One region of the Rhizobium sp. CC1099 genome, then DNA from elsewhere that is predicted to be linked to it. Evidence: riboswitches for the same ligand, from Rfam matches in the RefSeq annotation. Region 1 holds a riboswitch; the other holds the start of a gene.
The links. Region 1 has a riboswitch for FMN ahead of ribB (3,4-dihydroxy-2-butanone-4-phosphate synthase). Riboswitches for the same ligand answer to the same signal wherever they lie in the genome.
Positions count from the first base shown of each region.

Region 2: linked by a shared signal. The riboswitch ahead of QA644_RS05480 (DMT family transporter) and the one ahead of ribB (3,4-dihydroxy-2-butanone-4-phosphate synthase) in region 1 are both predicted to bind FMN.

Region 1 covers NZ_CP121642.1:1,930,415-1,934,828, forward strand. The annotation lists gene QA644_RS30495 (SDR family oxidoreductase) at 1-544, shown strand, start outside; gene QA644_RS30500 (hypothetical protein) at 549-755, shown strand; gene QA644_RS30505 (glucose 1-dehydrogenase) at 887-1,669, shown strand; FMN riboswitch at 1,776-1,920, shown strand; gene ribB (3,4-dihydroxy-2-butanone-4-phosphate synthase) at 2,036-2,662, shown strand; gene QA644_RS30515 (hypothetical protein) at 2,822-3,106, opposite strand; gene QA644_RS30520 (hypothetical protein) at 3,232-3,447, opposite strand; gene QA644_RS30525 (hypothetical protein) at 3,523-3,825, opposite strand; gene QA644_RS30530 (hypothetical protein) at 4,120-4,362, opposite strand.
Region 2 covers NZ_CP121641.1:1,091,008-1,095,421, forward strand. The annotation lists gene lon (endopeptidase La) at 1-1,936, shown strand, start outside; gene hupB (DNA-binding protein HupB) at 2,142-2,417, shown strand; FMN riboswitch at 2,539-2,693, shown strand; gene QA644_RS05480 (DMT family transporter) at 2,784-3,683, shown strand; gene QA644_RS05485 (esterase-like activity of phytase family protein) at 3,765-4,414, shown strand, end outside.

The sequences.
Region 1 (4,414 bases):
CGCGGCGGTAGCACGCACCGAGGCAGAGCTCGGCGCACTGACGCTTGCCGTCAATGCCGCGGGTATCGCCAACGCCAACCCGGCGGAAGAGATGGAAGAGGATCAGTACCAGACGTTGATGGACATCAACCTGAAAGGGGTCTTCCTTTCTTGCCAGGCCGAGGCCCGCGCCATGTTGAAGAACGGACGCGGATCCATCGTCAATATCGCGTCCATGTCCGGCGTGATCGTCAACCGGGGACTGAGCCAGGCGCACTATAACGCTTCCAAGGCCGGCGTGATCCATATGTCGAAGTCCATGGCGATGGAATGGGTCGGCCGTGGAATCCGCGTCAACACGATCTCGCCCGGATACACGGCGACGCCGATGAACACGCGTCCCGAGATGGTCGATCAGACCAAGCTCTTCGAAGAGCAGACGCCGATGCAGCGCATGGCAACGGTCGACGAAATGGTCGGTCCGGCCGTGTTCCTGCTGTCGAATGCGGCAAGTTTCGTGACAGGCGTCGATCTGCTTGTCGACGGCGGTTTCTGCTGCTGGTGATGCCATGCGAAAGCTGATTGCCGGCAGCTGGAAAATACACGGTCTCGCTTCCTCCCTGGCCGAGATCGAGGCGCTGAAGGGACTTACGAGCGAGGCGGCGTGCGACATCGTCGCCCGCTCGCCCTTCACGCCGATCGAGAACCCCGCGAAGCGCTCGAAGGGTTCGACCGCGATTACCGTCGCGCGTTCCACGACGACATTGACGCCATAGCCAGAGGGGCCACTGTCGCTCACAAGGCCGAGATCATTTCTGCAGCCGCTTGAAGGCAGCATGACGCAACAGGAACTGCCGGCTCTGTGGCCGACGACCGATATCGCCTGGCAACGGGAAAGGAAGAGAGAATGAAACGCTTCGAAAACAAGACCGTCGTCATCACGGGAGCCAGCCGCGGGATCGGCGCAGCGATCGCCAAGCGGTTTGCGAGAGAAGGCGCCAATCTCGTGGTCTCAGCAAACGAAGAGTCGGTCCACGCAGTCGCCGAGCAAATCAAAACCGATGCCGGCAATGCTATCTCCTTCGTCGGAGACGTCACCGACAAAGCCAGCGTGAAGGCTCTCTATGACGCGGCGGAGAAAGCTTACGGCACTGTCGACGTGTCGATCCAGAACGCCGGCGTCATCACCATCGCCCGCATCGAAGACATGACGGAAGGCGAGTGGGACAGGGTCATGGCCGTCAACACCAAGGGCGTCTTCTTGTGCGCGCAGGAAGCAATTCTGCGCATGCGCAAGCTGGGACGCGGCGGCCGCATCATCAACACCGCCTCTGGCCAAGCCCGCGACGGGTTCATCTACACACCACACTACGCCGCTTCAAAAATGGGCGTCGTCGGGATCACCCAGAGCCTTGCCAAGGAAGTCGCGACCGAAAACATCACCGTGAATGCCTTCTGCCCCGGTATCATCGAAACGGACATGTGGGCCTATAACGATCAGGCCTGGGGAAAACTCCTCGGCAACTACGGCCCCGGAGAACTCATGAAAGAGTGGGTCGAAGGGATTCCCATGAAGCGGGCAGGATCTGGCGAGGATGTCGCCGGTCTCGTCACCTTCCTTGCCAGCGACGATGCTGCCTACATCACCGGCCAGACGATCAACGTCGATGGCGGCCTGATCATGTCGTAGCTTTATTCGACATTGAGGAACGGTGCGTTCACCGCGAAAAACAGATTCTCGATGGGCCGGCGGCCGGCAGCCTCTTGCAGAACACGGCATCGATCCTCTATGTTACACGCGTTCTCAGGGCGGGGTGCAATTCCCCACCGGCGGTATCGAGGCAACTCGGAGCCCGCGAGCGCCTTCGTGGATGCGGAGGGTCAGCAGATCCGGTGAGATGCCGGAGCCGACGGTTATAGTCCGGATGGAAGAGAGCAATGCAGCGGACGCCGCCTCAAGCGCGGCGTTTCCTATGCTTGTTCGCCCAAGGGAAAATGGTGGCTTTGACAGGCCATGCACGCCGCTCACAACGGCTAACCCTTGAAAGGCAAGAAAATGGCAATTTCCAAAATCGACGATGCGGTCGCCGCTATTGCGCGGGGCGAGATCGTCGTCGTTGTCGATGACCGTGACCGGGAAAACGAAGGCGATCTCGTGATCGCGTCGGAGGCCGTCACTCCGCAAGCGATCGCGTTCATGATGAACCACGCCCGTGGCCTTATCTGCGTTGCGATGGAAGGCGACAGGCTCGACGAGCTCGATATTCCTTTGATGGTTCCACGCAACACCGAGGTGCTGAAGACTGCCTTCACCGTCTCCGTGGACTACATTCCCGAAACGACGACTGGGATATCGGCCGCCGACAGGGCTGCCACCGTTCAAGCACTCGTCAGAACAGGCTCTCGCCCCGAGGATTTTGCCCGGCCAGGTCATATCTTTCCGCTCCGAGCCCACCCGAACGGCGTTCTTTCCCGCCCTGGCCACACCGAAGCAGCGGTGGATCTCGCCAAGCTTGCCGGTCTGTCCCCGTCCGGGGTGATTTGCGAGGTGGCCAACGACGATGGCACGATGGCACGCCTTCCCGAACTCGAACGGTTTTCTGAACGGCATGGCCTCCATCTGATCACCATCGAAGACTTGATCGCCTACAGGGCAGCGAGTGTTCCCGTTAAGGCAGCCTGAAATCCGGTTGCCCGTCTTCTTTTAGGTTTGAGCGGTCTTCCTCCCGTGGCCGCTCGAATCTGGTCCGGCGCTCGCGACCTTCCGATGAACGATACGAGCGGTATCGGCGCATCGAAAGGCGGGCGACCCCGTGGCTGCGGCCCGCATAGTCGAAGGAACCTACATAGATTGTGTGCCTCGCCATTCGACAACATCCGCGCTTTGAACCCAGATGGTTTCCTCTTCGCCCGCGCGGCCATGCTCCAATTTATATGTGGCGACCTCGCCGAAGGTGTCGGCATATGCCAGCAGGCGCTCCAGCGACGCGTCGGGCGGCGACGCTACTCTCTCCAAAGCCTCGCGCGTCACGATCACGAGCCAGTTCGCCGCGATGTCGGTCATTGGGATGTGGCCGTTCTCATTGGTGACGAACGGCGGCATGTTCGGGCGCATTTTAAGCGACATTGCTCCTCCTCAGTCGAACAACATTATGTCTCCGGCGGCTCGACGGTCCTTCTGAGCTTCCTTGTGCCAGTGATCAGCGGAAAGATCGCGATGGCGATCAGCGCCGGCATCATCAAAGTTGGATTTCAGGAGCGCAGGCTTCGGAGCAATGCGGGGTCCTGCTTAAAGCCGTCGATCTCATTCTGGGCCTTAAAATACGCCTCTCTCCAGAGCCTGTAGCGAACCGGATCCGTTTGGGGATCATACGGATTGTCACCCAGTAACTTTCCAGTTTTTGGCGCTAGCGCGCCCATGTTTTCGGCTTGCCAGTCGTCCAGTTCCCTTCTGCTGCCTTCAAACATCGTCCACTTCCTCGTCTATCAAAGCGTTCGCTAGTTCTGCCGCCGCATGATCGAGCCTCGCCTTTGAGCAGGGCGTTAATGAACAATAGAACGGAGCTCCGTCGGAAGACCTTGGATCGCGAAGCGATGAAGCGGTGAACCTGCAAAAGCCGTCTCCATTTTCCGAGACTTCCCGAATTGCCGATCAAGTTCATTGGCGAGGTCGGTGGGATCCGTCATTCCCTGTTGAAAGAGGCGGACCATCAGCTTGGCTGCTGCATTGAAAGGTCGAGGCGGTTCGATAAGAATATCGTCTGTATAGCCGGCATCACTCAGCACCTGCTGCAGCATGCCGAGGTCTTGGCTCGTCAGATATTTCGTAGAAAATTCGGAAGACATAAGGCCCTCCTTTCGGTCGGGGCAAGGGCAAGGCAGCCCTCAAACAGCAGCGCCCGTGATGATGACTGCTGGAGGCGGGAACCATGCGCTGCCCCCGGAAGCAAAGCAAATGAAATCTTTCGAAGATGCTAAAATACGCTCCGACTGGCAAGCGGGCCGCATTTGCCGGATCAGCCGCAATGAACACGCGGCGTAGATATCAGGCAGAGCACCTTGATCGAGATCCGCTACCGACAGAACCTCGACAGTTCCCACTCACATCATTTCGGTGCCGAGGCAGCAGCCGGCGAGGCGCTAGTGAATCGCCGACGAAGACCGCGCGTTCACGCGTGTTGCCACCTCTCCGATGTGGGTGCCGATGAGCAGTGTCGCGATGTCGTCTGAGGTGCGATAACCGTCATTAAAGAATGCAAGGGCAGCAGCACATAAGAAATCCGTTGTCTTCTCATCAGGAGCGACCTGATAATAGTGATACCATTCACCGACAGCCCGCGAGAGCACGGCAAAATCGGGTTCCCGCACCAGTCTTTGCAGCATGATTGATCTCCCATTCCTGAGACTAAATGCTAGGTCGGGCGGAATTTTCTTC
Region 2 (4,414 bases), on a different replicon from region 1:
CGACGATTATTCCAAGCTCGCCGATACGGTTGCCTCGCACCTGTCGATCAAGATTACCGAAAAGCAGGAGATGCTGGAAACCACCAGCGTCAAGGCTCGCCTCGAAAAGGCGCTCGGCTTCATGGAAGGCGAGATTTCGGTCCTGCAGGTCGAAAAGCGCATCCGCTCGCGCGTCAAGCGCCAGATGGAGAAGACCCAGCGCGAATACTACCTGAATGAGCAGATGAAGGCGATCCAGAAGGAGCTCGGAGACGGCGAGGAGGGCCGCGACGAGATGGCCGAACTGGAAGAGCGCATCTCCAAGACCAAGCTTTCCAAGGAAGCGCGCGAGAAGGCCGACGCGGAGCTGAAGAAGCTGCGCCAGATGAGCCCGATGTCTGCCGAAGCAACCGTCGTCCGCAACTATCTCGACTGGCTGCTCGGCATTCCGTGGGGCAAGAAATCGAAGATCAAGTCGGACCTCAACCACGCAGAACAGATCCTCGAAGCCGATCACTTCGGCCTGGACAAGGTCAAGGAGCGGATCGTCGAGTATCTCGCCGTGCAGGCGCGCGCAGCCAAGCTCAAGGGGCCGATCTTGTGCCTCGTCGGCCCTCCGGGCGTCGGCAAGACCTCGCTTGCGCAGTCGATTGCCAAGGCGACCGGCCGTGAGTATGTCCGCATGGCGCTCGGCGGCGTTCGCGACGAAGCCGAAATCCGCGGTCACCGCCGCACCTATATCGGCTCGATGCCCGGCAAGGTCATCCAGTCGATGAAGAAGGCGAAAAAGTCCAATCCGCTCTTCCTGCTCGACGAGATCGACAAGATGGGCATGGATTTCCGCGGCGATCCGTCCTCGGCCCTGCTCGAAGTGCTCGACCCGGCCCAGAACTCGACCTTCATGGATCACTACCTGGAAGTCGAATACGACCTGTCGGACGTGATGTTCATCACGACGGCGAATACGCTGAACATTCCGGCACCTTTGATGGACCGCATGGAGATCATCCGTATCGCCGGCTATACCGAAGACGAAAAGCGAGAAATCGCCAAGCGGCACCTGCTGCCGAAGGCCATCAAGGAACATGCGTTGCAGCCGGAGGAATTTTCGGTCAGCGACGATGCCCTGATGGCGATCAGCCAGCAATACACCCGCGAAGCAGGGGTGCGTAACTTCGAACGCGAACTTATGAAGCTCGCCCGCAAGGCGGTGACCGAGATCATCAAGGGCAAGTCGAAGTCGGTCGCCGTCACGGCTGCCAACATCGACGACTATCTGGGCGTTCCGCGCTTCCGCCACGGCGAAGCCGAGCGCGAGGATCAGGTCGGCGTGGTCACCGGTCTTGCCTGGACCGAAGTCGGCGGCGAGCTGTTGACGATCGAAGGCGTGATGATGCCGGGCAAGGGCCGCATGACGGTCACTGGCAACCTGAAGGAAGTCATGAAGGAGTCGATCTCCGCTGCGGCCTCGTACGTTCGCTCGCGCGCTGTCGATTTCGGCATCGAGCCGCCGCGCTTTGACAAGAGCGACATCCACGTGCACGTGCCGGAAGGCGCGACGCCGAAGGATGGCCCGTCGGCCGGTGTCGCCATGGCAACCGCGATCGTCTCGATCATGACCGGCATTCCGGTCAACAAGGATGTCGCCATGACCGGCGAGATCACCCTTCGCGGCCGCGTTCTGCCGATCGGCGGCCTGAAGGAAAAGCTGCTCGCAGCGCTTCGCGGCGGCATCAAGAAGGTGCTGATCCCGGAAGAAAATGCCAAGGATCTGGCGGAGATTCCGGACAACGTGAAGAACAACATGGAGATCATCCCGGTATCCCGCATGGGCGAGGTGATCAGGCATGCGCTGGTTCGCAGGCCTGAACCGATCGAATGGGATGGAACGGTTGAAACGCCGGTCATCGCGACGGTCGAGGGCCTCGATGAGACAGGTGCAGCCATCGCTCACTGAGCGCTGCCTGCCACATTTATGTCAAAATGCTGCAAAACTCGGAAAAGGCTGGCTTAAAACGCCAGCCTTTTTTGTGAAAACGTCACAGAGCCGCTTGCTTTTCCTTGATTTGCAGGGCTTTTGGGTTGCGGCGGGCCTGATGAAACTTATTCTGTGCCTGGCTTACAGATTTGAGTCGTTTCGAACCATTGAAAGGGGTGGAAACATGAACAAGAATGAACTCGTGTCCGCAGTTGCCGAAAAGGCTGGCCTCACCAAGGCTGACGCTGCTTCTGCTGTCGACGCTGTTTTCGACGTTGTCCAGGCTGAACTGAAGAAGAAGGGCGACATCCGTCTCGCCGGCTTCGGCAGCTTCACCGTTTCTCATCGCGCTGCCACCAAGGGCCGCAATCCGTCCACCGGCGCCGAAGTCAATATTCCGGCTCGCAACGTGCCGAAGTTCACGCCCGGCAAGGGCCTGAAGGATGCCGTTAACGGCTAATGAGATTTCTGGCCGCCGGATAACGAGACTGGCAGCCCAGGTTTGGAGGGGTTCGGCGAAAGCCGGACCCTTTTCCACTTTCCGCAGGTCTTGCGGGCTTTTCAAGTTTTATCTACGGCTTTTCTGTTCTCAGGGCGGGGTGAAAGTCCCCACCGGCGGTAAGGGCCTCGGCCCGAGCCCGCGAGCGCCTTCCGCGCGCCGATGGGCGGGGAGGGGTCAGCAGATCCGGTGCGATGCCGGAGCCGACGGTCATAGTCCGGATGAAAGAGAATGATCGCATGCACGAAGGGCAGGGAACTGCCCGGCGGTGTTGTTGCGCTCATGCGTCCTGATTTGTGTTGGTCCTTTTTATCTTGGATGAATGACATGAATCAGACTTCCCTCACTATTTCCACGTCGCGTGCCATGGCAGGTGCCGCCTGGATGGTGCTGGCCGGCGTGGCCTTCTCGATCCTCAACGTCGTCACGCAATGGGCGGCGATGAAGCTTGCCTTCCCGGCCGCGTCCATTGCCTTCTGGCAATATGCCTTCGCGCTCGTCTTCTCGCTGCCGTTCCTCTACCGAGCCGGCTTCTCGGCGATGCGCACCAATTATCCTTGGCGCCATGTCGTGCGCGTCGCCTGTGCGGCGCTTGGCGTCGAAGCCTGGGTCACGGGGCTCGCCTCCGTGCCGATCTGGCAGGCGATCGCGCTGGTGATGACATCGCCGTTTTTCATCATTCTCGGTGCGCGACTCTTGCTCAGGGAACGCGTTGGTCCGGCCCGTTGGACGGCAACGATCGCCGGCTTTGCCGGTGCGATGATCATCTTGCAGCCCTGGTCGGTCAGTTTCACTTGGGCGGCCCTGCTTCCGATCCTCTCGGCGCTGCTCTGGGGCGCTTCCTCGCTGATCACCAAGAATCTGACGGGCATCGAGCGGCCCGAAACCATCACGGTCTGGCTGCTGGTGCTTCTGACGCCCATCAATGGCGGGCTTGCGCTGGCGGCCGGCTTCGAGGTTCCGGCGGGCGTCACGCTGGGGCTTTTCGTACTCGCCGGCCTGCTGACCGTGCTCGCGCAATATTTTCTCACACTTGCCTATACAGCGGCCGACGCTGCCTATGTGCAGCCCTTCGACGATCTCAAGCTGCCGCTCAACGTCTTAGCGGGTTGGCTCGTCTCCGGCTATGCGCCTACCGGTTACCTCTGGCTCGGAGCGGCATGGATCTTTTGCGCCTCCCTCTTCATCATGCGCAACGAACTGCGCCGCGAGCAGACGGCCGCATAGACAGGGCGGTGCAAAACGCGCCGGCTGTCATGTGTCTGTCATCAGCGTCCCTCAAAAATTCCCCGTTTCGATATTCGACACATGGGGGATTTCATGACCATTTCATCGCGCAAGGCAACACTGGCTGCCGTGCTTCTCACGTCCGTTGCTTTCCCGGCCGCTGCGGAGCCTGTTTTCAATCGTATTGCGTCCTTCCCGGTTGCCGCAAACCTGCCCGCCGGCAAGGACAAGCTTTCCACGACCTCCGCCGAAATCATCACCGCCACCGATGACGGCAGGACGCTGATTTACAGCGACAGCCCGCTCGGCGCGATCGGCTTCGTCGACATCATCGATGCCAAGGCCCCGAAGGCCGTCGGCGCGCTGATGATGGACGGCGAGCCGACATCCGTTACGTCGGCAGCCGGCAAGGCGCTCGTTGCCGTCAACACCGGCGAGAGTAAGCAGAAGCCTTCCGGCCATCTGGCAATCGTCGACGTTGCCACCAAAAAGATCGAGAACACCTGCGATCTCGGCGGTCAGCCGGATTCGATTGCGCTCAACAAGGACAAGACGCTCGGCACCATCGCCATCGAAAACGAGCGCGACGAAGACGTCAACGACGGCAAGATCCCGCAGATGCCGGCAGGCGATCTCGCTATCTTCCAGGTCAAGGACGGAACGGTCGATTGCAGCACGATCAAGCACGTTGCGCTGACCGGCCTCTCGGCCGTCGCGCCGGAGGACCCGGA